DNA from 3 places in the Geodermatophilus sp. DSM 44513 genome. Region 2 is predicted to be linked to each of the others. Evidence: riboswitches for the same ligand, from Rfam matches in the RefSeq annotation. Region 2 holds a riboswitch; each other region holds the start of a gene.
The links. Region 2 has a riboswitch for cyclic di-AMP ahead of RTG05_RS12475 (aggregation-promoting factor C-terminal-like domain-containing protein). Riboswitches for the same ligand answer to the same signal wherever they lie in the genome.

Region 1 (9,178 bases), 190 kb from region 2:
GGTCAGGGTGGCCAGCTGGGCGGTCGTGGTGATCCCGGCCCGGGTCAGTGCGGTCACCGCGCGGGTGGGCAGGCCCAGCTCGGTGATGGTCCCCGCGGGCCCGGTCCCCGGCGACGTGGTCGGCATGGCGTCCAACCTAGGGCGCCTCGCCGGAGGGCACCGGCCCGGGCCCCTGCTGCAGGATGCCCACGCACCCCGTACCCCGCACCCCGCACCCCGCACCCGACCCCGAGGACCGCCGATGACCGCCGCCCGTCCCCAGCCCGTGCACGCCGAGGGCACGCTGTCCTCCGGCCAGTACCACCAGGCGTGGACGGTCACCGACCCCGTGGGCGCCGTCGTCCTGGTGCACGGCGCCCACGAGCACAGCGGCCGGTACGCACACGTCGCCGAGCGGCTGGCCGCGGCCGGGTACGCGGTGCACGCCGCCGACCACCCCGGGCACGGCCGCTCGCCGGGCCGCCGGGGTGACATCGGCAGCATGGCCGCCACCGTCGCCGGCGTCGCGGAGCTGGTGCGGCACGCGGGGGAGCAGCACCCCGGCGTCCCGCTGTTCGTCTACGGGCACAGCCTGGGCGGGCTGGTCGCCCTGCAGTACCTGACCGGGACGCCGGACGCCCGCGTCGCCGGTGCGGTGCTGTCCGCGCCGGCGCTGGACACCAGCGCCGCGAGCCCCCTCCAGCGCGCCGTGGCGCCGCTGCTGTCCCGCCTGCTGCCCGGCGCCGGGGTGCTGCAGCTGGACGCCGAGGCGGTCAGCCGGGACCCGGAGGTGGTGCGCGCCTACCGCACCGACCCGCTCAACCACACCGGCAAGATGGTCGCCCGCACCGGCGCGGAGCTCATGGCCACCGCGTTGGCCGTGCCCGGCCGGCTGCCCGCGCTGACCCTGCCGCTGCTCGTGCTGCACGGCACCGCCGACCGCCTGGTGCCGCCGGCCGCCAGCGAGGTCGTGCGGGCACACGCCGGCTCACCGGACCTCACGGTGCACACCTACGACGGCCTCTTCCACGAGCCGCACAACGAGCCCGAGCGCGACCGCGTCCTGGCCGACGTCGTCGCCTGGCTGGACGCGCACCGCGTCCGGAGGTGACGATCGACCCGTGGGGCGGGTGTGACGGACGGGACGGACGGAACGGTCCGACACGCCGCAGTGACCTGCGACCCGCCGTCCCGGGCGGAGAAAGTGACCTGGGTCACGGCGACAGTTCACATCACTGCACGTAGCGTTTTGTGTGCGCTCAGCTAAACAGGAGAGCGCGGCGCCGGATCCGCCAAACCCTGCCCACCGGCTGCCACCCACTTCCCAGGGCAGGGGTGGGGGACCCACGACCACGGCGCGCTGCACACCCGGCACGGCCGGGCGCGGCCGCCTCGGGGTGGAGCCGCGGAGAGCGGCCGGGCACCGATCGCCCGAACCCGACAGCTCACCTCGCCGGCGGAGATCGGAGACCCCATGCCCAAGCACTGCGCGCCCCGCTACGTCCGCACCCGGCAGGTCCTCGCCAAGGCGCCCGTCGCCGCCGGCGCCACCGTCGTCGGGATCGGCGTCCTCGGCGCACCGGCCCAGGCCGCCGTCACCCACGACTGGACCGGTGTGGCCCAGTGCGAGTCCGGCGGCGACTGGGACATCAACACCGGCAACGGCTACTACGGCGGACTGCAGTTCAGCCCGTCCACCTGGGCGGCCTTCGGGGGGACGGCGTTCGCCCCGCGCGCGGACCTGGCCACCCCCGCCCAGCAGATCGAGATCGCCGAGAAGGTCCTCGTCGGCCAGGGCATCGGCGCGTGGCCGACCTGCGGGAAGCGGCTGACCGACGGCACCACCCCGGCCGCCGCCACCGGGGCCGCCGCCGCCGGGGCCGCCGCCGCCGGGGCTGCCGCCGCCGGGGCTGCCGCCGCCGGGGCTGCCGCCGCCGGGGCGCCGGCCCCCGATTCCGTGGCCACCGACGAGGCCCCGGCCGCCACCACCGAGGGTGCCGACGCCGCCGACCACACCGTCGCGCGCGGCGACACCCTGGCGGGCATCGCCGCCGCCCACGGCCAGTCGTGGCGGGAGCTCTACCAGCGCAACGCGGCGGTCATCGGCGCCGACCCCGACCGCATCCGCCCGGGCCAGGTGCTGCGCACCGCCGGGTCCGCCGACGCGGCGGACACCGGTGGGCGGCACGCCTCCGGTGGCCGGCACGCCGCCGGCGGCTGGCGCGACGCCGGGACCGGCACCGGCCAGTGGCGCAGCACCGGGACGTCCGCCGTGGCCCCTGCCGCGGCCACCACCTCGACCGCTGCCACCGCCGTGACCCCGGCGGTCGGGGCGGCGCCGGCCCCGGTCGTCCAGGCGGCCGCCCCCGCGGTGCAGGCGGCGCCGACCCCGGCCGCCACCCCGGCCGCCACCCCGGCCGCCACGGCCACCGCGATCATCACCAACAGCGCCGGCCCGGTCCGGCCGCAGGTGCAGGCCGCCGCCGACCGGGTGGTCAGCGAGGTGCGCGGGGCCAGCCTGATCACCATCGGCGGCACGCGGGCCAGCGCGACCGACCCGAACGGCCACCCGGCCGGGCTGGCCCTGGACTACATGGTCGGCTCCGACGCCGCCCTCGGGGACGCGATCGTCGCCTTCCACCTCGAGCACTGGGAGGAGCTCGGCGTGGACTACGTCATCTGGCAGCAGCGGATCCTGACCTCGCCGACCGGTGCCTGGAAGGCGATGGCCGACCGCGGCAGCGCGACGGCCAACCACATGGACCACCCGCACGTGAACTACCGGGGCTGACCTCCCCGGCCCGGGGTGTGGTCAGAGCAGCCGGTCGAGGTCGTCGGGGCCCGGGCCGGTGCCGCCGGAGTCCGGCAGTGGCGAGGTCTCGGGCAGGTCCTCCCCGGGCGGCTCGGGCTCGACCGGCCCCTCGGCGTACAGGGTGTCCGGGTCCCGCGGGTCCATCTCGGTCATGGGTGGGGGGTGCCCGCCGCGGGCCCCGGGAACCGCCGGCCACGGCACCGGCCGGACCGCACGGACACCGGTTGCGGGACCGACCGGTCCGCCGCATGCTCTCCCCGGGCGGGGCCCTGGGAGGGACCCGGGTGCAGCCCCGCCCGCCAACTCCCGTCGCCCGCGCCGCCCGCCGTCCCCGGCGGTGCCGCGACGTGTCCTGCACCACGGTCGGCCCGCGGCCGATTGTCACGGCCGGGTCACGGCCCTATGGTGTCCGCGTCCGGTCGGTCGTCACCTCTGCACCACGCAGGCCCGAGCGGACGCCGCCGAGTCGCCCACCGGGCGAGCCGGGGACCCACCGCAGCACTGGGGTGAATCCGCTCCTGGACGCACGTCCGGGAGCCGTAGGGCCACTTCCCGCCCGAACCCGTCAGCTAACCCGGTAGGCGGCCACCGGAAGAACGGAGAGCCGCCGGATGGCGTGCCGCTGCCCTGCTCCACCCCGCCGGCCGCGCTCCCGGGTGCCCGCCCGCACCTGACCCCCGCCCGACCGCACGCCGCCGTCCGCGCCCCGGCGTCCCGCCGCCCCGGGTCCGAGCACCCCCGCTCGACCGGCACCGAGCCGTCTCCCCCCGGTGGTCCCCGGCGTCCCCGCACGGCCGCGGTCGGCCCTGCCCGCACCCCCTCCGCGGCGCCCGTGCGCCCGCACGGTCCCGCCGCGCCCCGACCCCGGAGAACCCGCACCCCCATGGACCGACCCACCCCGTCCCGAGGCCGCGCTGCCCGCCGCCTCCGCCTGCCCGCTCCCGTCCGCCGTCCGGCCGTCTACCTGGGGGTGGCCACGGCCGGCGCCGTCCTGGTCGGCGTCGTCGTCGGTGCCGAGCCGGCCGCCCAGGCCGAGGCCGTCCGGCCCGCCCCGGCGGAGACGGTCAGCGTCGCCCGGGCGCTGGGGCTGACCGGTGCTCCCGCACCCGTCGACGCGGTGCAGGAGCTGCAGCCGCTGCAGGACCTGGCCGCCAGCCGCAGCAGCCGCGAGGCCGCCCAGACCGCCGCCCAGCAGGCCCAGGCCGCCGCCGACCAGGCCGAGCTGGCCCGGCGGGAGGCCGAGGCCCGCGCGGCCGCCGAGGCCGTGGCTGCCGCGGAGGCCGCCGCCCGCGCCGCCGCCGAGGCCGCTGCCGCCGAGGCCGCCGCCGCGGAGGCCGCTGCCGCCGAGGCCGCCGCGCCGAGCCGGGCGGCGACGCCGTCCGCGGCGACGACGGCCCCGGCGGCACCGGCCGCGGCCGGTGCGGTCGCGAGGATCACCAACAACGCCGGGCCGGTGAAGCCCGTCGTCCAGGCGGCGGCGAACGCGGTCGTCAGCAACGTGCCCGGCGCCGCCGGGATCACCCTGGGCGGCACCCGGGCCAGCGCCGCCGACCCGGGCGGGCACCCCTCGGGCCTGGCGCTGGACTACATGGTCGGCTCGAACTCCGCCCTCGGGGACGCGATCGTGGCCTACCACGTCGCGCACTGGGAGGAGCTCGGCGTGGACTACCTCATCTGGGAGCAGCGGATGCTGTCCTCGCCGTCCGGCTCCTGGAAGGCGATGGCCGACCGTGGCAGCGCCACCGCCAACCACATGGACCACCCGCACGTGAACTACCGGGGCTGAGCCGCCCGGTCCCCGGCCGGCCTGGTTATCGCGGGTCCGGCCGGGGCAGGAGGGCACCGTGCCGAGCAGCCGTCCCGTCCCGCCGACCCTCGTCGACGCCAACCGGCTGTGGGTCGACTCCCGTGTCCGCGCGCTGGTGCAGCGCCGCGTCGAGGCGCCCGTCCTGCTCCGGCTGGGCGGGCCTGTCCCCGGGGGTCGGGTGCTGGAGCTGGGCACCGGGCGCCGCGGCACCGGCCTGCGCCTGGCGCTGGAGGTCTTCGGCGCCGCGCACGCCGACGGCGTGGAGCGGTACCCGGCCAGTGTCGCGGCCTGCCGGGCGGCGGTGCGCGACCTGGGCGCGCGGGTCGACGTGCGGGAGGGCGACGCCACCGCGCTGACCCTGCCGACGGCGTCCTACGACGCGGTGTTCGCCCACCACGTGCTGCACCACACCCCGGCCTGGCGCGACGTCGTCCGGGAGGCCGCCCGGCTGCTGCGCCCGGGCGGGCGGTTCTACTCGTGCGAGATGACGGCCCGCTTCGTGGACAGCCGGCCGCTGCGGGCGGTGTCCCACCACCCCGCCGACGGCGACCGGCCGACCCCGGACGGCCTCGCGGACGCCTGCCGGGCCGCCGGGCTGGGCGTCACCGGCCAGGAGACCCGGCTGGCCGGCTGCTGGACGGCGCTGGTCGCGACCCGGCCGTGAGCGCCGGCTCCCCGCCGGCCGCGACCGTCCGCACCGCGCTGGGGCTGCTGCGCCGGCACGCCGGCCCGGCCTACCTGGCCGCGCTGGCCGCCACGCTGGTCAACACCGTGCCCGACGTGGCCCGCCAGGTGCTGGTGCTGGACGACCCGCGGCTGGGCGCCGCGCTCGCCGTCGACGCCGTGGGGTTCGCGACCGGCCTGGTCGCCCAGCTGTGGGTGACCGGCGTCGTGGCCGCGCTGGCCGCCGGCGGGGGAGCGTCCTGGTCCGGCGCGCTGCGGCGCGGCACCGCCCTGGCGGTGCGGGCGCTGCGCGCGGCACCGGCCGCGGTGGCCGTGGGCGTGGTGCTCGGCGGGACGGTGTCCGCGCTGCTGACCCTGCCCGCCTCGGTGGCCGCCCTCGGCCCGGACGGGGTGCTCGGGCCGCTGGGCTCGCCGGGTGCCGGCGCCTTCACCGTCGCGACCGTCAGCGACGTGGTGGCCAGCGTCGTCACCCTGCCGTTCCTGGCATCGGTGCTGGTCGTCGCGGGCGGCGACCGGTTCACGGCGCGCCCCGGCGGGCAGTGACCGGCCATGACCAGCGAGTGGGACGTCACCCGCAAGACCGTCGGGACGCTGTCGATCTGGGTCGGGACCGCGGCGCTGTGCGCCCCGCGGGCGCTGCCCCGGCTGCTCGGGGCCGCGGAGGAGGGGACGCGGACCGACGTCCTGCTGCCGCTGCTGGTGCGCCTGACCGCGGCGCGCAACATCGCCATGGGCGCGGCGCTGCTGGTCACCCCGGCGCCCCAGGCCCGCCGCACCACCGAGGTGACGCTGCTGCTCACCGCGCTGGACGCCGCGGCGGTGCTCCTGGCCCGCCGCGGCCGCGAGGTGGCGCCACGCAGCGCGGTCACCTCGCTCGTGGTGCTCGGCACCGCCGCGGCCGGCGCCGTCCGCTGGCACCGCCGTTGAGGACCGGTCCGGTCAGTCGGCCGGCCGGTCGGCCAGGTCGGCGAAGGTGGTGCGCAGCTCGCGCTTGAGGATCTTGCCGCTGGCGTTCTTGGGCAGCCCGTCGACGACGGCGACGTAGCGCGGCGTCTTGTAGCCGGCCAGCCGCTCCCGGCAGAAGCCGACCAGCTCGTCGGGGTCCAGCCGCTGCCCGTCCCGGGGGACGACGACGGCGGCGACCGCCTCGATCCACCGGGGGTGCGGGATGCCGAAGACGGCGGTCTCCGCGACCGCCGGGTGCTGGTAGAGCACCTCCTCCACCTCGCGGCTGGCCACGTTCTCCCCGCCGGTCTTGATCACGTCCTTCTTGCGGTCGACCACGGTGATGTAGCCGTCCTCGTCCATCACACCCAGGTCGCCGCTGTGGAACCAGCCGCCGCGGAAGGCCTCCGCGGTCTTCTCCGGGTCGTTCCAGTAGCCGACGGTGGCGTGCGGGCTGCGGTGCACGATCTCGCCCTCGACGCCGGGGCCGACCGGGCGGCCCTCGTCGTCGACCAGGCGGGTCTGGCTGTTCAGCGCCGGGGTGCCGGCCGAGCCGGGCTTGCGCAGCTGGTCCTCCGGGGAGAGCACCAGGGCCAGCGCGGACATCTCGGTCTGCCCGTAGCAGTTGAACAGCGCCATCCCGGGCAGCCGCCGGCGGAGCTCCTGCACGGTGGCCACCGGCATGATCGACGCGCCGTAGTAGCCCTTGGCCAGCGAGGAGAGGTCCCGGCGGTCGAAGTCGGGGTGCCGCAGCAGGCCGATCCACACCGTCGGGGGGCAGAACAGGCTGGTGATCCGCTCCCGCTCCACGGTCGCCAGCACGGTGGCCGGGTCCGGCCCGTCCAGCACCACGTTGGTGCCGCCCAGGTACAGGTTGGGCACCAGGAACACGTGCTGGGCAGCGACGTGGAACAGCGGCAGCGCGTGCAGGGCGACGTCGTCGGCGGCGTACCGGCCGTCGACGATGCAGCTGACGTACTGGGTGACCAGGCTGCGGCTGGTCATCATCACGCCCTTGGGCCGGGACTCGGTGCCGCTGGTGTACATCAGCTGCAGCACGTCGTCGTCGGCGACGTCCACCTGCGGCGGTGCGGCGTCCGGGTGCGCCGCCCAGGTCTCGTAGGCCTCCCAGCCGTCGGGCCCGCCGTCCGGCCCGCCGCCCAGGACCCCCCGGACGACGACGGCCTCCTCCCGCCCCGCCAGCCGCAGCGCCTCCTGCGCCACCGGCACCAGCGCGGCCTCCGCGACCACGCCGGCCGCCCCGCAGTGCTCGAGGACGTAGGCCACCTCGCCCGCGGTCAGCATGAAGTTGACCGGGACGGCGACGGCGCCCAGCCGGGCCAGGGCGAAGGTGAGCACGACGTACCCGTCGTCGTTGTGCGACAGCAGGGCCACCCGGTCACCGCGCGCCACCCCGCGCGCGGTCAGCGCGTTGGCGGTCCGGTCCACGGCCGCGTCCAGTTCGGCGTACGTGTGCGAGCGGTCGCGGAAGCGCAGCGCCGTGCGGTCGGGCACGCGCGCCGCGGAGCGCCGCAGCAGGTCGCCGAGGGCGTGCCCGCGGGCCCGGGCGATGGTGGAGGTCAGTGCGTCGTCGAACACGGGTCGCTCCTGGTGCGGCGGGACGTGAGCCGGCGCACACCGTAGTGCGCCCCGGCCCTCGCCGGCGGTGGCGCGCTACGGCCCGCGCCGCACGCCCTCACGCCTGCGCGGCCCCCGCCCGTCGCCGGCCAGCTCGTCCTCCTGCCGCCGCAGGAACGTCTCGACCAGCGCGCAGCCCGCGTCCGGGTCCTCGAAGAGGAACAGGTGCCCGCCGTCGACCATCCGCAGCTGGGCGTGCGGCAGCGCCGCCGCCATGATCCGGGCGTTGCGCGGCGGCGCGAGCGGGTCCCGCCGCGCGCCGATGACCAGGGTGGGGTGCTGCACCCGGTCCAGCCACCAGCGGCTGGACCAGCCGGAGATGGCGTACAGCTGCTGGGTGTAGCCGAGCAGGCTCGGCGGGCGGCGCAGCCGCGCCTGGCCGTGCGCGGAGTCGGCGGCCACCCGCGGGTCGCTGCCGAACAGCAGCGGGGCGGTCAGGCGCAGGTAGCGGCGGGAGTAGTACCGCGTGGGGGAGGCCATCAGCGCCAGCACCCAGGGCGCCGGAGGCTGCCCGCCCAGGCCCGGGGTGGTCGCGGCGAGCACCAGGTTGCGCACCCGCGAGGGCGCCTGGTGGGCCACCTGCTGGGCCAGCGCGCCGCCCCAGGAGTAGCCGAGGACGTCGACCCGCACGTGTCCCAGCGCGTCGAGCACCCCGGTCACCAGCCGCCCGTAGCCCGACATCCGCAGCCCGCTGCGCAGCGCCGGTGACCCGCCGGTGCCCGGGACGTCGAGCATGACCACCTGCCGGCCCGGCAGCCGGCGCACCGCCGGCTCCCACATCTCGATGTTGGCGCCGATGCCGTTGAGCAGCAGCAGCGGCGGGCCCTCGCCGGCCACCCCCACCCGCACGCTGGCCGCCCCGACCCGCACCCGGGAGTACACCGGCGGCCAGGACCCGGCGGCCGGCGACACCGGGTGCGCCGCCGCCCCGTCCGCGTCGACGCCGTCCCCGGTCACGGAGCGGACCATACGTCGGCACCCCGGGGGACGCCCACCGGTCTGACCTGCACGGGAGGGGTGCCTGGCGCCCGGTCACCCCTCCGGGGCACAGTGGCGGGGGTCACGGTCGGCGCCACCCCCGCCCGCGCCGGGCCCGCGAGGGAGGGAGTGCCCCATGGACGTCACCGAGGCCTACCGGGCGGCCCGGGACCAGCTGCTGGCGCTGCGCGGCGACCACGCCCGGGCGGTCGCGGAGTTCCGCTGGCCGCAGCTGGGGGAGCGGTTCAACTGGGCGGTCGACTGGTTCGACGCCGTCGCGCGGGACGACGACCGCCCCGCGCTCGTCGTCGTGGGGGCGGACGGGACGACGACCC
Region 2 (9,178 bases):
CACTCGGTCGGCGGCTCGTCCTTGCCGGACTCCTCGGCCTCGTCGGCCTCCTCCTTGGTCCGGTGCACCGCGCCGTCGGCGTGCTCCGGGGGGCCGTAGACGGTGTAGAGGACCAGCGGGTTCGGGCCGGTGTTGACGAAGTTGTGCTTCGCGCCGGCCGGGACGACGACCAGGTCGCCCTGCGCCACGGCCTTCTTCGACCCGTCGATGCGCGCCTCGCCGGTGCCGCTGACGAAGGTGAGGATCTGGTCGATGTCCTCGTGCACCTCCTCGCCGATCTCGCCGTCCGGCGGGATGGTCATGACGACCAGCTGGGTGTTCTTGCCGGTCCACAGCACACGGCGGAAGTCGGCGTACTTCTCCGCCTCCGTGGCGATGGTGTAGTGGATGACGGACGCCATCGTGGGCTCCTCTCCTCGGTCGGGCACGGGTCCGTGCGGCCGCGGCCCTGGCAGGCCCGGCGGACGACGTCCCTCCTGCCCGCGGTCCGCGCCGGTCATGCCTGGTCGCACCGCACCCGGCCGCCCACGTCCGGGACCGGCCCGGGCCGCGTCCGGTGGTGACCGATCTCACCGGCGGACCGGGAACGATCGGCGGCGGGCGTGACGATGTGCCTGGGGTGAGCACGCCGACCGCCACCCGCCCGACGGCCCGGACCTACGCCGTGTGGCTCGTGGCGCTGGCCGCCTACACGGTCGCGGTCTTCCACCGCGCCTCCCTCGGCGTCGCCGGGGTGGCCGCCCAGGAGCGCTTCGACGCCGGGGCCTCGGCGATCTCGCTGTTCCTCGTCGTGCAGCTGGTCGTCTACGCCGCCATGCAGGTGCCGGTGGGCGTGGCGCTGGACCGGTTCGGCTCCCGGCGGCTGGTCCTCGCCGGCGCCCTCACCATGGCCGCCGGGCAGGCCGCCCTGGCGCTGGCCGGTGACGTGCCGACGGCGATCGCGGCGCGGGTGCTCGTCGGTGCCGGTGACGCGATGACCTTCGTCAGCGTGCTGCGGGTGGTCGGCTTCTGGTTCCCCGGCCCCACGGTGCCGCTGGTCACCCAGCTCACCGGCATCCTCGGCCAGTTCGGGCAGATCGTCGCGGCCTACCCCCTGGTCACGCTGCTGCAGTGGGCGTCCTGGGAGTCCACCTTCCTCGGCGCGGCCGCGGTGAGCCTGCTGGTCGCCGTCCTGGTGGCCGTGGCGCTGCGCGACGCACCCCCGGGCACCGTGCTGGCCCCGCCGGTCGGGCTCGCCGAGGTGCGCCGCGGCCTGGCGCTGACCTGGCAGGAGTCGGGCACCCGGATCGGTCTCTACACCCACCTGGTCACCCAGTTCTCCGGCACCGTCTTCGCCCTGCTGTGGGGCTACCCCTTCCTGGTGCTCGGCCAGGGTCTCGCCCCGGCGACCGCGGCCGGCCTGCTCACCCTGCTGGTGCTCGTCGGCATCGGCGTCGGCCCGCTGCTGGGCCGGCTGTGCGGGCGCTGGCCGCTGCGCCGCTCGGACCTGGTCTTCGGCATCCTCGGCGCGACCGTCGTGGCGTGGACGGTCGTGTTGCTGTGGCCGGGCCGCGCGCCGCTGTGGCTGCTGGTGGCGCTGGTCGTCGTCCTGGGCACCAACGGGCCCGGCTCGATGATCGGGTTCGACTACGCCCGCACCTGGAACCCCGCCGAGCGGCAGGGCAGCGCGACCGGGGTGGTCAACGTCGGCGGCTTCGTCGCCTCCCTGCTCACCGTGCTGGCCGTGGGCGCGGTGCTCGACGTGCTCACCCCCGGCTCCTCGACCGACTACCCGCTGGACGCCTTCCGCGCCGCGTTCGCCGTCCAGTACGTGTTCTGGGCGGTCGGCCTGGTCGGCGTGCTGCGCCACCGCCGCGAGCTGCGCGCGCGGCTGGCCCGCGACGGCGTCGTCCTCGCCCCCCTCGGGGTCGCCGTGGGCGCCCGGCTGCGCGGCCGGTCCGCCTACCGCTGAGCGCGCACCCCGGCGCACGCCGGGCGGCGGGTCGACCGGCTAGCGTCGGGGCCCACCGCAGGGACCGGGCCGGAGGTGCACGTGGACGTCGTCGTCGGACTGGACTCCGGGACGACGGCGACCAAGGCGGTCACCGCGGGCGTGCAGGCCCGGGTGCGCGACCTGGTCAGCGTCGGCTACCCGCTGCTGGTGCCCGCGCCCGGCCGGGCCGAGCTGGACGCCGGCCGCCTGCAGCAGGCCGCGGTGGAGGCGCTCACGGCGATCACCGCGCTGGCCCGCGACCGCGGCGACCGCGTCGTCGGGATCAGCCTCAGTGCCGCCATGCACGGCCTGGCGCCGATGGGCGGCGACGGCGCCCCGCTGGGCCCGGTGCTCACCTGGGCCGACGCGCGGGCCGCGGAGTGGGCCGACGCCCTGGTGGCCGACGGGCGCGCGTCGGGGCTGCACGCCCGGACCGGCACCCCGGTGCACGCCATGTCGCCGCTGGTCAAGCTGTCCTGGCTGCGCGCGCAGGACCCGGACCGGGTCGCGTCCACCCCGCGCTGGGGCGGGGTCAAGGAGCTCGTCCTCGCCGCGCTGTGCGGCGGCCCGCCGGTGGTCGACCGGTCGATCGCCTCGGCCACCGGCCTCTACGACGTGCACGCCGGCCGCTGGGACGACGAGGCGCTGGGCATCGCCGGGGTGCGGGCCGGCCAGCTCGGCGAGGTGCTGCCCACGACCGCCGTGCTGCCCGGGCTGCGCCCGGAGGTGGCCGCGGCCACGGGCCTGCCGGCGGGCACCCCCGTCGTCATCGGGGCCGCCGACGGCGTGCTGGCCAACCTCGGCATCGGCGCGGTGCGCCCGGAGGTCGCCGCGGTGTCGCTGGGCACCAGCGGGGCCATGCGGGTCGTCGTCCCTACGCCCACGGTGGACCCCGGCCGCCGGCTGTTCTGCTACGCGCTCACCGACGAGCACTGGGTGGTCGGGGGAGCGGTGAACAACGGCGGCTCGGTGGTGCGCTGGGCCTCCTCCGCGCTGGCCGCCGGACCGGGACACCCCGAACCGCAGGGCGAGCAGGCCGACGAGCTCGACGCCCGGCTGCTGGCCGAGGCCGCCGCGGTGCCCGCGGGCAGCGCCGGGCTGCTGTGCCTGCCCTACCTGCTGGGGGAGCGGGCGCCGTGGTGGCGCTCGGGCCTGCGCGGGGCCTACATCGGGCTGCGCCGCGAGCACCGCCGCCCGCACCTGGTGCGCGCCGCCGTCGAGGGGGTGTGCCAGCAGCTGGCGCTGGTCCGCGACGCGTTCGCCGCCACCGGCCTGCCGGTGGGCGAGGTGCGGGCCACCGGCGGTGCGGTCGCCTCCCCGCTGTGGGTGGCCACCCTGGCCGCCGCCCTCGACCTGCCGGTGCGGGTCGCGGACTCCCCGGAGGGCACCGGCCTGGGCGCCTGCCTGCTCGGCCTGCACGCGCTGGGGGCGCTGCCGGACCTGGACGCCGCGACGGCGCTGGTCGCGGTGCACGACCCGGTGGAGCCCGACCCCGCCGACGCCGCGGTCTACCGGGAGCTGCGACCGCTGGTGGAGCGCTCGACCGAGGCGCTGACCGGCGTCCTCACCGCCCTGGACTCCGCGGACGACAGTCCGACCACCCCCGTCTGACCCCGACCCGCCTGGAGGAAGCCGTGCCCGAGGTCGAACCGGCGCTGGGAGCCGGCCCGCTGCTGCTCATCGCGGCGGCCGCGGTCGGCGTCCTGCTGTTCCTGATCATGAAGCTGAAGCTGCACGCGTTCCTGGCGCTGGTGCTGGTCAGCCTGCTGGTGGCGCTGGCCACCCGGATCCCGCTCGAGGACGTGGTCAGCACGCTGACCTCCGGCTTCGGGTCGACACTGGCCAGCGTCGCGCTGCTGGTCGGGCTCGGCGCGATGCTCGGCCGGCTGCTGGAGCACAGCGGCGGGGCGCAGGTGCTCGCCGACAGCCTGATCGGCCGGTTCGGCGAGCAGCGCGCGCCGCTGGCCCTCGGCGTGGCCGCGCTGCTGTTCGGCTTCCCGATCTTCTTCGACGCCGGCCTCGTGGTGTTCCTGCCGATCCTGTTCACCGTCGCCGCCCGGCTCGGTGGCTCGCTGCTGACCTACGGCCTCCCGGTGGCCGGCGCCTTCGCCGTCATGCACGCCTTCGTGCCCCCGCACCCCGGCCCGGTCGCCGCCGCCGAGCTGATCGGCGCCGACATCGGCCTGGTCCTGGTCTTCGGGCTGCTCGTCGGGCTGCCCACCTGGTACCTCGGCGGCTACCTGTTCGGCCTGTGGGCCGGCCGCCGCTACGACGTCGCGGTGCCGGACATCCTGAGCGAGGCCAAGCCGCTGGACGACACCCCCGACCCCTCGGTCGAGGGCACCTCCCCGGGCGTGGCCGCAGGCGCCGGAGGGCGGACCGGCACGGCCACCCGCCCGGCCCCGCCCCGCTTCGGCACCGTCGTCGGCATCCTGCTGCTGCCGCTCGTGCTGATCTTCCTCAACACCGGGCTGACCACGCTGGCCACCGCCGGCGCGCTGGAGGAGACCTCGCTGCTGGTGCGCACCGGCCAGCTGCTCGGCGCCACCCCGGTCGCCCTGCTGGTCACCGTGCTCGTGGCGATGGTCGTCCTCGGCGTGCGCCGGGGGGAGAGCGCCGGGCAGGTCGAGTCCATCGTGAACAGCGCCCTGGGCCCGGTGTGCGCGATCATCCTCATCACCGGCGCCGGCGGCATGTTCGGCGGCGTGCTGCGGGCCAGCGGCATCGGGACGGCGCTGGCCGACGTCCTCGGCGACATCGGGCTGCCGGTCATCGTCGCGGCGTTCGTCATCTCGGTGCTGCTGCGGGTGGCCCAGGGGTCGGCGACGGTGGCGCTGACCACCGCGGCCGGGCTCATGGCCCCGGTCGTGGAGGCGACCGAGGGGCTCTCCTCGGTCGACCTCGCGCTCATCGTCATCGCCATCGCCGGTGGCGCGACCGTGCTCTCGCACGTCAACGACTCCGGGTTCTGGCTGGTCAGCCGGTTCTTCCGGATGGACGAGAAGACGACGCTCAAGACCTGGACGGTGATGGAGACCCTGCTGGGCACCATCGGCTTCCTCATCGCCCTGGTGCTGAGCCTGTTCCTGTGAGCGCCCCCGGCCCGGGACGTCCCGGTGCCGCGCCGCAGCTCCCGCAGGGCGGCCGACGCTGCGAGGTTCCTCACGGGACGGCTGGGGTCCGCGGGATTGTCACGGTCGGGTGACGCCCCTTACGGTGGCTCCCGTCCGGTCGGTCGTGTCCTCCCCGTCGGGGGAGCCCGGTCGGACGCCGCCGAGTCGCATCCGTCCCGCGGACGCGAGCCGGGGACCCACCGCACGTCTGGGGTGAATCCCGCCCGCGCGCACCCCGCGCGAGCCGGTAGGGCTGCTTCCCGCCCGAACCCGTCAGCTGACCCGGTAGGCGGCATCCGGAAGGAACGGAGCACTCCGCATGTCCCGCCCACGGGCCCTCGCGGTCCGCCGGTGCACCCGGCCGCACGCACCCCGCGTCCCCTCCCCGGCCTGCTGACCGGCACCTGACCGCGCTCGCCGGCAGACACCTCCGCCGGCGGCCCCGTGCACCGCCGCCCCCGGCCGCCCTCCCCGACGGGAGGAGCGGCCCCCGCGCGCCCTCTCGCCCCGGAGCTCCCTCCCCGATGGACACCCAGCACCTCCCGGCCGTCCCGGCCGACCAGCCCGCCACCCGTGCCGCCCGCCGCCGCTCGCGGCCGCCCGGCCGGCGCCCGGCCGTCCTGCTGGCCACCGCCGCCGCGGGCGCCGTCGTCGTCCACACCCTGCTCGGCGGCCCGCCGGCGGCCGAGGCGGAGCGCCCGGCCGAGACGGTCACCGCCTCGGTGAGCGTCGCCGAGCAGCTGGGCATCACCGCCGAGGCCGCGCAGCGGCCGCTGACCGCCCCGGCGCCCCCCGAGCTGGCCCCGCTGGAGGACCTCGCCGCCTCCCGCAGCGACCGCGCGGCCGCCGAGGCGCAGGCCGCGCAGGTCCAAGCCGCGGCCGAGCAGGCCGAGCGGGACCGCCTGGCCGCGGAGCAGGCCGCCGCGGAGAGGGCGGCCGCGGAGGCCGCCGCCCGGGAGGCCGCCGAGCGGGCTGCCGCCGAGGCCGCCGCCGAGGCCGCTGCCCGTGAGGAGGCCGCCGCCGCGGAGCGCGAGGCCGCCGAGCGTGAGGAGGCCACCCCCGCCGCGGCCGCCCCCGCCGCCGCGCCGAAGAGCTCCTCGTCCGCCGCGCCCAAGGGCTCCTTCAAGGAGTACGCGCTGGCGCAGGTCGGCAGCGCCGAGCAGTTCTCCTGCCTGGAGGAGCTGTGGGGCAAGGAGAGCGGCTGGAACCCCAATGCGCAGAACCCCACCAGCACCGCCTACGGCATCCCGCAGTTCCTCGACTCGACCTGGAAGAGCACCGGCATCGCCAAGACGTCGGACGGCTACCGACAGATCGACGCCGGCCTGGTCTACATCGAGAACCGCTACGGCAGCCCGTGCGGCGCCTGGTCGCACTCGCAGGCCAAGGGCTGGTACTGAGCAGGCCGGTCCAGCGCGTCAGCCGCGCGGGGCGTACATGATCAGGGCCACGCCGGCCAGGCAGACCAGGGCGCCGGCGACGTCGAAGCGGTCGGGTCGGTAGCCGTCCAGCACCACGCCCCAGGCCAGGCTGCCGGCGACGAACACCCCGCCGTAGGCGGCCAGGACCCGGCCGAACGCGGCGTCCGGCTGCAGGGTGGCGACGAACCCGTAGGCCCCGAGCGCCACCACGCCCAGGCCGATCCACAGCCAGCCGCGGTGTTCCCGGACGCCCTGCCAGACCAGCCAGGCACCGCCGATCTCCAGCAGGGCGGCGGCGAGGAAGAGGACGACGGAGCGGGCGACCAGCACGGCCGCATGCTCCCAGGCGGGTCGGCGTCCGGGTGCCGGAGCGTGGTGGACTGCCCGGCGTGACCGTGCGCCCCGTCCCGTCCGGCTTCGTGCGCGCGCACACCCAGGTCCGCCGGCCCTCGCTGGTGCCGGAGGTGCGGCTGCACGTCGCCGACGACGTCGTCGCGCTGTGGGAGGCCATGGAGGCCGCCGACGGCGGCGCGGGGGAGGCGCCGCCGTTCTGGGCCGCCGCCTGGCCCGGCGGCCAGGCGCTGGCCCGGTACGTGCTGGACACCCCGGCGGCGGTCGCCGGTCGGGCCGTCCTCGACCTGGGCTCGGGCAGCGGGCTGGTGGCGCTGGCCGCCCGCCTCGCCGGCGCCCGGTCGGTGCTGGCCAGCGACGTCGACCCGTTCAGCCGCACCGCGGTGGGCGTCAACGCCGGCCTCAACGGCGTGGCGGGGATCAGCGTCACCGGCGACGTCCTCGGCCGGGACCCGGTGGGCGCGGACGTCGTCCTGGCCGGCGACGTCTGCTACGACCGGGAGATGACCGAGCGGGTGCTGCCGTTCCTGGACCGGGCGCGGGCCCGCGGCTGCGCGGTGTACGTCGGCGACCCGGGCCGCCCCTACCTCCCGCACGACCGCTTGGAGGCGGTCGCGGTCTACGACGTCCCGGAGACCGAGGGCCCCGGCCCCCGGCGGACGACGGTCTGGCGGCTGCCCTGAGCGGAGCGGCCGCGGGCGGCACGGAGGGCCAGCAGGCCGTAGCCGACCAGGTTGGGCGCCAGCGCGACGGTGTAGATGCCGGCCTGGACGGCGGGGGCGGCCACGTCCAGGCCGAGCGGGCCGACGACGTGGTGGCCCAGGAAGCCGCCGGTGTAGGGCCCGGCACCGGCCCGCTCGCGCAGCGCCAGCTCCAGCTCGGTCAGCGGGCAGGGCGCGCCGGCCAGGTGCACCGCGAGGATCGCGGCGGACACCGGCGCGTGCAGCAGCAGCACCCGCGGCCGGCGCAGCGCGACCAGCGCGCCCGTGACCATGAGGACGACGGCGAGCGCGTGCACTCCCGCGACCAGGTGCGCCCACAGCACACCCCCAGGGTGGCACGCCCGACCCGTCCGGGCGGCCGCCCGCCGGCCGGCGGCCTCTCGCGCGCGGGAGTCCACGGGGGCGAGGATGGGCCCATGAGTGAGCAGGACCCCGCCGGCGCGGACCCCGGCCCGGGCAGCCGGGTGGGCCGGTCGGTGGAGGACTTCGTCGGCCAGCTGCGTGCCTTCAGCGACCGGGCGCGCGGCCTCGCCGCCGGCGCGGCCGGCGCCGTGCCGGTGTCGTTGCCGCGGCTGCCCTCGCCGCCCGGCGCGATGTCGGCCGCGCAGCTGCGCGCCATCGACCGGGCGGTGCGCAGCCAGCGGCAGCAGATCGCGGCGATGACCGCCCAGCTGCAGGCCTTCGACGAGCAGCTGGCCGTCTTCGAGCGGATCCTCGACCCGCTGGTGGAGTGGAGTGCCACCTGGGCGCGGCTGGAGGAGTCGGTGGCCGACCTGGTGCGCCGCCCCGGCGACCCCGACGGCCGCCCGCCGGCGGGCCCGCCCGGGACGCCGCCGTCCGGCACCGCCTGAGGGAGGACCGCCCGCGGCGGTCAGCGCTGGTCGCGGCGCAGCGGGTGGTCCGCGGGCACCTGCACCAGCACGATGCGGACGCCCTCGGGGTCGGCGACCCAGGCCTCGACCAGGCCCCACGGCTCGGTCCGCGGGCCGCGCAGCACCGCCGCCCCGGCCGCGGCCAGCCGGTCGACCTCGGCGGCCACGTCCCGCACCTGGACCCACAGCGCCATCCCGCGGGGTGGCTCGTCGCCGGGCCCGGAGACCTCCAGCAGGCCGTTGCCGAGGAAGAACACCACCCCCGGGTGCTCCGGCGGGCCGAACTCGCGGTGCACGGCCAGCCCCAGCACGTCGCGGTAGAAGGCCTGCGACCGCGCCGGGTCGACCGGGCGCAGCAGCACCCGGCTGCTCAGCACGTCCACCCGGCATCATGGGCCGTCGTGACCGCCGCCGCTGACGACCGCCGCCGGCTGCGGGCCGACTGTGCCTCCTGCGCGGGGTTGTGCTGCGTCGCGCCGGCGTTCGCCGCCTCGGCGGACTTCGCGGTCGACAAGCCGGCCGGGGTGGCCTGCCGGCACCTGCAGCGGGACTCCCGCTGCGGCATCCACGGCGAGCTGCGCGAGCGCGGGTTCCCCGGGTGCACGGTCTTCGACTGCTTCGGGGCCGGCCAGCAGAAGGACCCCCCGCCCCCCACCGCTCGCACGCTCGCAGCGGGCCCCTGCGGGCGGCCGGCGGCGTTCGGCGTGCAGCGGCTGCTGCACGAGCT
Region 3 (9,178 bases), 970 kb from region 2:
CGCCGGCCAGGTCGTCGTCCTGCCCTGACCGGCCGACACTGACCCCCGGGCCACGACCGGCCCGTCGGCGGGCACCCCCCGCCCCACCCGAGAGAGAGGACCTGCACGTGAGCGAGCCCGCGAACGCGGACATCCAGACCGGCCTGGCCGAGATCCTGGAGGAGGTGGCGGGCGTGGCACCCGCCGACGCCACCCCGGAGAAGTCGTTCACCGAGGACCTCGACGTCGACTCGCTGTCGATGGTCGAGATCGCCACCGCGGTCGAGGACAAGTTCGGCGTCGCCATCCCCGACGACGAGCTGGCCAACATCAAGACCGTCGGCGACGCCATGGACTACATCCAGAAGAACCGCTGAGCCGACCACCCTCCGGTCCACGCCTCGCCGGCGCGGGCCCGGGAGGGTGGCCGACCCCCGGCCGCCCGGCAGCAGCACGAGAGGAGATCCGTCATGAGCACGTCCATCGATGACGTCGTCGTCACCGGACTCGGTGCCACCACGCCGCTCGGCAGCGACGTCGCCAGCACGTGGGACGCGCTGCTGGCCGGGCGGTCGGGGGTCAGCCGGCTCACCGACGAGTGGGCCCGGGACTTCCCCGCCCAGCTCGTCGCCCGGCTGCCCATCGACCCGGCCAGCCGGATCGACCGCGTCCGCGCCCGCCGGCTCGACCGCAGCCAGCAGGTGGCCGTGCTCGCCGGCGAGGAGGCCTGGCAGCACTCCGGGGCGGGCGAGGCCGGGGTGGACCCCCTGCGGGTCGCCGTCGTCTTCGGCACCGGCATCGGCGGTGCGGTGACCCTGCTCGACCAGGACGACATCCTGGAGCAGAAGGGCCCCAAGCGGGTCTCGCCCTTCACCATCCCGATGCTGATGCCCAACGGCCCGGCCGCCGCGGTCGGGCTGGCAGTCGGCGCGAAGGGCGGCGTGCACGCCCCGGTCAGCGCCTGCGCGTCGGGTGCCGAGGCCATCCGCTGGGGGCTGGACCTGCTGCGCTACGACCGCGCCGACGTCGTGCTGGTCGGCGGCGCGGAGGCCTGCGTGCACCCGCTGCCGATGGCGGGGTTCGCCGCCATGCGCGCCATGAGCACCCGCAACGACGAGCCGGGGCGGGCCTCCCGGCCCTTCGACAAGGCCCGCGACGGCTTCGTGCTCGGCGAGGGCGCCGCCGCCCTGGTGCTCGAGCGCGGGGACGCCGCCCGCGCCCGCGGCGCCCGGATCCACGCCCGCCTCGCCGGCGCCGGCGGCACCGCCGACGGCTACGACCTGGTCGCCCCGCACCCCGAGGGCGAGGGGGCCGGCCGGGCGATCGCGGCGGCCCTGCGCGACGCGGGGCTCAGCGCCGCCGACATCGGCCACGTCAACGCGCACGCCACGTCCACGCCCGTGGGCGACACCGCGGAGGCCGCGGCCATCCGGGACACCATCGGCGAGCACACCCTCGTGACGGCCACCAAGAGCCAGACCGGGCACCTGCTGGGCGCGGCCGGTGCGCTGGAGTCGGTGTTCACCATCCTGGCGCTGCGCGAGCAGGTCGTGCCGGCCACCGCCAACCTCGACGACCCGGACGACGACGCCGCCGTCCAGGCGCTGGACATCGTGCGCCGCGAGCCGCGGCACGCCCGGTTCGGCGCCGCGGTCAACGACTCCTTCGGGTTCGGCGGCCACAACATCGCGCTGGTCTTCACCACCGCGTAGCCCCCGGAGGACCCACCCACCCCGCCCGGTCGGACGCCGTCCCCCCGGGCCGATCCCGCACGTCCCGGCCCGGAGGGGTCCGATGACCACGCTGCACGCCGCTGCACCGACCACCGTCGACCCACGCGACCCCGCCGACCGCCTGGCGCGGTTGCTCGACCCCGGCTCGCTGTCGCTGCTGGGGCCGCGCGACACCTCCGGCGTCGTCGCGGCCCGCGGGACGGTCTCGGGCACCCCGACGATCGCCTACTGCACCGACGCCACCGTCATGGGCGGCGCCATGGGCGTCGACGGCTGCCGGCACGTCGTGGACGCCATCGACGCCGCGGTCCGCGAGCGGGTGCCGGTGGTCGGCATCTGGCACTCCGGCGGCGCGCGGCTGGCCGAGGGCGTCAGCGCGCTGCACGCGGTGGGCGAGGTGTTCGCGGCGATGGTGCGGGCCTCCGGGCGGGTGCCGCAGGTCTCCGTCGTCCTGGGCCCGGCGGCCGGCGGCGCCGCCTACGGCCCGGCGCTGACCGACCTGGTGGTCATGGGCCCGGCCGGGCGGGTGTTCGTCACCGGGCCGGACGTCGTCCGCTCGGTCACCGGCGAGGACGTCGACATGGAGAGCCTCGGCGGCCCGGACACCCACGGCCGGCGCAGCGGGGTCGTGCACGTGGTCACCGCCTCGGAGGAGGCGGCCCTGGACGCGGCGCGGCAGGCGGTCGACCTGCTGGCCGCACAGGGCACGCTCGACCTCGCGGGTACCGGCCCGGACGTCGACCTGCGCGCACTGCTGCCCGAGCAGGCCAACCGCGCCTACGACGTCAAGCCGCTGGTGGCCGCCGTCCTCGACGGCCCGCCGCTGGAGCTGCACGCCCGCTGGGCCCCCAACGTCGTCACCGCGCTGGGCCGGCTGGCCGGGCGCACCGTCGGGGTGGTCGCCAACAACCCGCTGCGGCTGGGCGGCTGCCTGGACTCCACGTCGGCGGAGAAGGCGGCCCGCTTCGTGCGGACCTGCGACGCGTTCGGCGTCCCGCTGGTGGTACTGGTCGACGTGCCCGGCTACCTGCCCGGCGTCGGCCAGGAGTGGGACGGCGTGGTGCGCCGCGGGGCGAAGCTGCTGCACGCCTTCGCCGAGGCGGTGGTGCCCCGGGTGACGCTGGTGACCCGCAAGTCCTACGGCGGGGCCTACATCGCGATGAACGCCCGCTCGCTGGGCGCGACGACGGTGCTCGCCTGGCCGGGCGCCGAGGTCGCGGTGATGGGCGCCAAGGCCGCCGTCGGCATCCTGCACCGCAAGCGGCTGGCCGCCGTGCCCTCCGGGGAGCGGGAGGCGCTGCACGCGCAGTTGGCCGCCGAGCACGAGCGGATCGCCGGCGGGGTCGACCGGGCCGTGCAGATCGGTGTCGTCGACGAGGTGGTCGACCCGGCGCGGACCCGGCGGCGGCTGGTGGAGGCGCTGGCGGCGGCACCGCCCGGCCGCGGGGCACACGGCAACATCCCGCTGTAGGGGACGCTGTGGCAGGAGCATGGTCGTCCGGACGCCGCTTCCCCGTCGACGTCCGGACGACCGGTCTGAGCCTACGACGAGAGGGCCCCGGGCGCTGCCCCGTCGTGGTCGGATCGTGACCAAGGGCCCCGGTGCCGGGGCCCGGTGCAGGGACTAGACCACCTGGTGCAGCCAGGTGACCGGGCTGCCGTCGCCGGCGTGCCGGTAGACCTCCAGGTCGGCGTCCCAGGCGGCACCGAGCAGCTCGTCCACCCCGTGCCGGAAGGCCTCGATCGACGTGGCGTTGGCGGCGAGGTTGCGCAGCTGCTGCTCGCTCACCACGAGGTCGCCGTTGGCGCTCGTGGGGGCGCGGAAGACGCCGTGGCCGGGCACGTAGGACATCCGCTCCCCGTCGTTGCCGTAGCTGGCCTCCTCGGTCACCTCGAAGCGCAGCATCGGCCACGCGCGCAGCGCGGCGACCAGCTTGGCGCCCGTCCCGGGGGCGCCGGTCCAGGCCACCTCGGCACGGTAGGACCCGTGCGCCGCGGGCTGGTCGGCCCACGACAGGGAGACCGGCGCGCCGATGACGCGCTCGAGCGCCCACTCGACGTGCTGGCAGAGCGCCTTCGGGCACGCGTGCACGAAGACGACACCCTGGGTAGACCGTCGCTGCACGGGGCACCTCCATCGACTCGATCGGTCTCGTCTTCCCCAACGGACGATCGATTCGGTGACGCGCTGTGTTCGGCGATCCGGGACCAGGAGTCCCGGGGACAGTGTGCACGATGGTCGCCCCATCGCGCCAGTGCGGACGGTGCAGTTGGGTCACCTGTGACCCGGCCGTTCCACCCACCGACCCTCCGCGCTGGTCAGCGGCCCACCACGGGTCGGGGGCTGCCGTCCACGGATCCACAACGACCCCACAGCCGGTCCACAGGAACGACGCCCCGGGCGCGCGATCGGCACGCTGGCGACCGGTCCGGTTGCGGAACGCGCTCACCGAGCGTAGTGGGACAGCGCTGCCGACCCGAGGAGGACCCGCAGGTCCCCGGCTCACCGGGTGAGCGCGGTGACCTGGTTGCCGCCGGCGCTCTTGGCCCGGTACATGGCCTGGTCGGCGCGGCCGAGCACCTCGTGCCCGGCCTCGCCGGCGCGCACCTCGGTGACGCCGACGCTGGCGGTCACCCCGCAGCGGGCGCCCACGGCGGCCACGGCGTCGCGGAGTCGCGCGGCGAGTGACGCGGCGTCCGCCGCGGTCGAGCGGGCCAGGACGGCGAACTCGTCGCCGCCGAGCCGGGCCACCGTGTCGGTCTCCCGGACCACGACCCCCAGCGCGGCGGTGACCTCGCGGAGGACGGCGTCCCCGGCGGCGTGGCCACTGCGGTCGTTGACGCCCTTGAAGCCGTCGAGGTCGACCAGGCAGACCACCCAGGGGCCGCCGGCGCCGGCCGCGGCGGAGCCCAGCCGGTCCAGGAAGGCCCGCCGGTTGAGACACCCGGTCAGCGGGTCGGTGGCTGCGAGCACCTCGGAGGTGCGCAGCAGCAGCACCTGCCGGTCCTGCGCCTCCCACTGGTTGGCCGAGGCCATCGCGCACAGCAGCGTGTAGGTGGCCATGACCAGCGCGACGAAGACGGCCGAGGAGCCCAGCCCGCCGCTGACGCACAGCAGGTAGCCGCCGGTCGTGACCGCGCCCATCAGGACGACCCCGGACGGCGGGTAGGCCACGGCCATGAAGGCCAGGAGGAGGAACAGCAGCACCGACAGCGGGCTGGACGCACCGCCGTCCACGCGGGTGGCGACGGTGACCAGCACTGTGTCCGCGAGGCTCCACAGGTAGAACAGCAGGCTGCCGCGGGGACCGCGCACCATCGCGGCCAGCGGCAGCAGGAGCAGCAGGGGTGCGGCGAGGGCGGCGACCACGGCCAGCGCCATGAGCGTGGCGGTGCGCGTGGGGGTGCCCGGCGTCATCAGCACGTACCCGGCCACGGCGAGGGCGGTCACCTCGGTGAGCGCCACGCCGAGCCGCACGTGGCGCACCCAGTAGGCGGCCCGGTCCTCGTCGGTGGCCAGCTGGCGGTAGAGGACCGCGCGGACCGCCGCCCGGGGCCGGCGCAGGTCGCCGCGGCGTCTACCGCCGCCGTCGCCGTCCGGCCCCTCGTCCACGGACGGAGCATCGGCCCGACGGGGTGCCGGCTTGACCGGCCTCACCCGCCCGGGGTGGCCTCCGGCGGAGCCGGCCGCCGGGTGCCGGCGCAGCCGATCAGCGGCTCAGCAGGCCCCGCCGAGGGTGATGCCGCGCGCCTGCAGCCAGGGCATCGGGTCCACCCGGCTGGCGTAGAGGCCGCCGCGGTGCACCTCGAAGTGCAGGTGCGGGCCGGTGGACTGGCCCTTGTTGCCGACGTCGGCGATGTGCTCGCCGGCCGAGACGACCTGCCCGGCGCTGACGAAGTACTGGTCGACGTGCCCGTAGAGGGTGATCTGCCCGTCGCCGTGCTGGACGTAGACGGCCTGGCCGAAGCCGCTGGCCGCGCCGGCCTGCAGCACCACGCCGTCCTCGGGCACGTGGATGGGCGTGCCGATGGGGGCGGCGATGTCCACACCCTGGTGCATCGTCCCCCAGCGCGGGCCGTAGCAGGAGGTGACCCGGCCGGCGGTCGGCATGCCGGAGGAGGCGCCCGACGTGACGGCGAGGGTCTGCTGCCGCTGGGCCTGCTGGGCGCCCCACGCGGCAGCGGCGTCGGCGGCACCCTGCGCGGCGAGCAGCCGCTCGCCGGCCGCGCGCAGCTCCTCCTCCAGGCGGGCCTTCTCCGCCGCGCGGGCGTCGTAGTCGGCCTGGGCCCGGGCGAGGTGGGCGTTGGCGGCCTGCTCGGCCTCGGCCGCGGTGCGGGCCAGCTCGTCCAGGGCGGCGACGGCGGCCTGCGCGGCCCGGTCGGCCTGCTCGAGGCGGGCCGCGACGGTGAGGAACTCCTGCAGGCGGGCGGCCCGGTGGTCGCCGATGACCTCCATGGTGGCGGCCTGCTGCAGCAGCTCGGTCGGGCTGTGCGCGTCGAGCAGCATCTGCAGGTCGCCGTAGCGGTCCTCGGCGCCCATGTAGGCCTCGCGGCCGAGGTCGGCGATGTCCTCCTCGGCGGCCGCGACGTCAGCCTGCGCGACCGCGAGCTCCGCGGCGGTCCGCTCGGCCTCGGCCTGGCCGGCGGCGAGCTGGGCCCGGGCGACGAGCGCGGCGTCGGCGGCCGCCTCGGCCTCCACGGTCATCCGCTGCAGCTGCTCCTCGGCGGCCCGCACCTGCTCCTCGATCTCGGCGACCTGCTCGGCGAGGGCGGCCTGCTCCTCGGCGGGGGCGGGGGCGGCGCCGGCGACGACGGGGGTGGCGGCCAGCAGGCCGGCCACCGCCGCGGCGACGACGGCGGCCCGGCGCGGTGCGCGCAGGGGGCTGCGGGGTGACGTGGCGCAGCGGACCACGGTGTGCAGGCGGTGCAGGGTCGCCAAGGCGACGGGTCTCCTCATCCTCGCGACCGCCTACCGAGTTAGCTGACGGGTTCGGGCCGGACGGCGCCCTACCTCCCTGCACTCCCTCAGCGCAGGCAGGACTCACCCCAGAGGTTCGGTGGGTCCCCGGTCCGCCTCGGCCCCGGAGGGCGTCGGCGGTTCGGCGGTGGCCGTGCCGAGGCCCTCGGTTCCCGAGGAGCTGAGCCCGGCAGGGCCGTCGGGAAACGTACACGGGCCCTGGCCGGCAGGTCACGGTCGGGTAACGAGATCGGGGCGCCTGCTTGCCGTCGACCCCCGCCACCGACACGCGGTGTCAGCAACCGTGTGCACTGTGGTGACCACCGGGACAGGCGGGGCGCCCGTGCAGCGCCAAATTCCCAGCTGATGGCCGGTCACGCCCGACCATCGGTGTGATCCCGCACACGGCAGCCACCCAGCAGGGGGACCTGGGGATGCCGGACGGCGTCGTCCACAGGGGGTGTCGGGCCGTCTGGCAGGCTGGTACACGCGGGGCGGTAGCTCAGCCGGTCAGAGCACGGGACTCATAATCCCTGGGTCGTGGGTTCGAGCCCCACCCGCCCCACCGGTAAACATCGAGGTCAGCGGCTTGTGGCATCCTCGTCGATCTTGGCGGGGGGCCCCGTGCCCACACGGTGCCCACACTACGCACCGTGACGTCTCGTGACAGACGCCTGGTGGGCGGCGTCCATGCGTTCCGCGAGGGCGCCCAGGTCGTCGTCGAAGAGCCCGGAGTAGACGTCGAGGGTCATCGCCGCGGAGGCGTGGCCGAGCATCCGCTGGACCGCCTTGACGTTCGCGCCACTGGCCACCAGCAGGCTTGCGGTGGCGCGGGTTGCACACCGTCGGCATGCGTGACTTCCTGGCCGCGATCAACGGCATCGGGCACGCCGCGGTCGCCTGCGACCCGCAATTCGGCGCCGCGCTCGTTGACCTGCAGGTGCAGATGCCGGTGGGGATCGCCGGCGCGGGAGGTGTAATGCCGCACCGTGACGGCCTCAGCTGGGAGCAGGCGCGTTCTTCTCGGCTACCGGTGCTGATGACGTTCAGCTGGGCGATGCACCGGCTTCCGTCAGTCGGTCCTTTGCGACACGGTGGCGTGGACGTTGGGCGGCTGCCGGACGACGAGGCTGCGACCGTCGGGCAGGGTGTCCCGGTTGTCCTCCCCGTGCGGGAAGGCTCACCGGGCGGGTCTTGTGGGACGGCGGCCTCCTGGCCTACGTCCTGACCTGTCTCAACACCGGTGAGGGTTCGGCTTACGGGGCGGGGCTGCGGGTTGCCGGCGGCTCGACCGCGAGGCAAGCGACCCATAGCGGCCCATGCAAGGACAGTCCCCGGATGGGTCAGGCAGAGCTGTTAGATGGCCGCTGAGTTAGTCGGGTCGGCCGCTCTTGCGCCAGAGGAGGACCACGCCAGCCACCCCGAGGGTGATCGCGACGCCAGAGCATGCGATGACGATGAGCCCGAGGGCCACACGCCCTTCCTCGAACGTGGGGACTCCAAGGCCGAGCATGACGACGAAGCCGACCAGCACCGACAGCGCACAGGCGGCGTAGCCGATCCGGGTCACCACGGCAGGCACTCTCTGTGATCACCCCCCGGAGCGACAACCTCGTTCATCCATGTCAGCGACCTGTGCGCGGCACGCCCTGAGCGGCCCACTTAGGCACACGTGCGGTGCGCTCCGTCGACCGGGTGAGGGGACCGCTGTTGAGCTACGTGGGCAAACTCGGCCGAAATAGCCTCGGGGACACGAAGCGGCCAGCGTGGTGTACCCCCCATGCGGTGGGCCTTGGTTGCTGCAGCCGTCATCCTCGGATTGTTCACGGCTATCGCGCGCAACTGGGCCGTGACGGCCGTCTGCGTCTTCATCGTGGCTGGTCAATCATCGACCTCGTCCACGAGCGACGTAGGGATGCGAACTGGACCCGCCTGTGAAGCCGCCTTCAGAAACGGGTCCGAAGTATCGCTCCACCGTCATCGCACAGGGATCCAGCTCCAATAAGGATCGGGCCGGACGCCTGTCAATGCGAGCGATGCTCACTGAGGGTAGTGCGTTGTGGGCATGGCCACCAGCGGAGACCTGTCATGCGGATGGGTATGACCAACGTAGATGCGCTCGTGTCTGGGGTGCGCTCGCCCATACTGGCCGGACAGCCACCGACCGTGGCCTTGAACTAGTGGATGGGACATCGTCACGTGGACACGGCTCGGCGATGGGGCATCGGCCTGACCGCGGTAGCGGTCCTGCTGTGGCTGGTCTTCGTGATTGCCGTGGTCACCACTGCGCCTGAGGACGGTGCCAACATCGGGGCTGGCTTGCTGTTCCTCCTCGCAATTCCCTGCACCGTCGCGGGGGCCACGCTGCTCATCACTACCCGGCGAGGCGGACACCTGCCCGTGTCAGGGCAACAGGATCCGGCGTTGTCGCCAGCAGGTGCGATGGCTGTGCCGGCGACCAGCGCGGGCACCTGGTCCAATCAGGCTGCCCTGTGGGCACTCGTGGTCG

Region 1: it holds a riboswitch for cyclic di-AMP, as region 2 does, so the genes downstream of both, RTG05_RS11540 (VldE C-terminal domain-containing protein) here and RTG05_RS12475 (aggregation-promoting factor C-terminal-like domain-containing protein) in region 2, are expected to answer to the same signal.
Region 3: it holds a riboswitch for cyclic di-AMP, as region 2 does, so the genes downstream of both, RTG05_RS07810 (M23 family metallopeptidase) here and RTG05_RS12475 (aggregation-promoting factor C-terminal-like domain-containing protein) in region 2, are expected to answer to the same signal.

Annotation. Positions count from the first base shown of each region.
Region 1 is NZ_CP135963.1:2,387,502-2,396,679, reverse strand. It holds gene RTG05_RS11560 (DNA-directed RNA polymerase subunit alpha C-terminal domain-containing protein) at 1-126, opposite strand, end outside; gene RTG05_RS11555 (alpha/beta hydrolase) at 242-1,090, shown strand; gene RTG05_RS11550 (LysM peptidoglycan-binding domain-containing protein) at 1,454-2,770, shown strand; gene RTG05_RS11545 (hypothetical protein) at 2,792-2,944, opposite strand; cyclic di-AMP (ydaO/yuaA leader) riboswitch at 3,241-3,391, shown strand; gene RTG05_RS11540 (VldE C-terminal domain-containing protein) at 3,675-4,577, shown strand; gene RTG05_RS11535 (class I SAM-dependent methyltransferase) at 4,636-5,262, shown strand; gene RTG05_RS11530 (hypothetical protein) at 5,259-5,825, shown strand; gene RTG05_RS11525 (hypothetical protein) at 5,832-6,209, shown strand; gene RTG05_RS11520 (acyl-CoA synthetase) at 6,222-7,826, opposite strand; gene RTG05_RS11515 (alpha/beta fold hydrolase) at 7,902-8,822, opposite strand; gene RTG05_RS11510 (AMP-binding protein) at 8,980-9,178, shown strand, end outside.
Region 2 is NZ_CP135963.1:2,575,151-2,584,328, reverse strand. It holds gene RTG05_RS12495 (cupin domain-containing protein) at 1-401, opposite strand, end outside; gene RTG05_RS12490 (MFS transporter) at 620-1,951, shown strand; gene RTG05_RS12485 (gluconokinase) at 2,033-3,583, shown strand; gene RTG05_RS12480 (GntP family permease) at 3,607-5,064, shown strand; cyclic di-AMP (ydaO/yuaA leader) riboswitch at 5,234-5,393, shown strand; gene RTG05_RS12475 (aggregation-promoting factor C-terminal-like domain-containing protein) at 5,610-6,485, shown strand; gene RTG05_RS12470 (YnfA family protein) at 6,504-6,836, opposite strand; gene RTG05_RS12465 (class I SAM-dependent methyltransferase) at 6,896-7,540, shown strand; gene RTG05_RS12460 (DUF2784 domain-containing protein) at 7,477-7,902, opposite strand; gene RTG05_RS12455 (hypothetical protein) at 7,996-8,430, shown strand; gene RTG05_RS12450 (VOC family protein) at 8,451-8,834, opposite strand; gene RTG05_RS12445 (pentapeptide repeat-containing protein) at 8,853-9,178, shown strand, end outside.
Region 3 is NZ_CP135963.1:1,603,551-1,612,728, reverse strand. It holds gene RTG05_RS07840 (beta-ketoacyl-ACP synthase III) at 1-28, shown strand, start outside; gene RTG05_RS07835 (acyl carrier protein) at 108-356, shown strand; gene RTG05_RS07830 (beta-ketoacyl-[acyl-carrier-protein] synthase family protein) at 450-1,691, shown strand; gene RTG05_RS07825 (acyl-CoA carboxylase subunit beta) at 1,774-3,183, shown strand; gene RTG05_RS07820 (DUF3145 domain-containing protein) at 3,337-3,837, opposite strand; gene RTG05_RS07815 (GGDEF domain-containing protein) at 4,216-5,325, opposite strand; gene RTG05_RS07810 (M23 family metallopeptidase) at 5,431-6,651, opposite strand; cyclic di-AMP (ydaO/yuaA leader) riboswitch at 6,666-6,827, opposite strand; tRNA gene RTG05_RS07805 (tRNA-Ile) at 7,161-7,234, shown strand; gene RTG05_RS07800 (hypothetical protein) at 7,314-7,481, opposite strand; partial or broken gene RTG05_RS22350 (relaxase domain-containing protein) at 7,592-7,669, opposite strand; gene RTG05_RS07790 (hypothetical protein) at 8,042-8,242, opposite strand; gene RTG05_RS07785 (hypothetical protein) at 8,869-9,178, shown strand, end outside.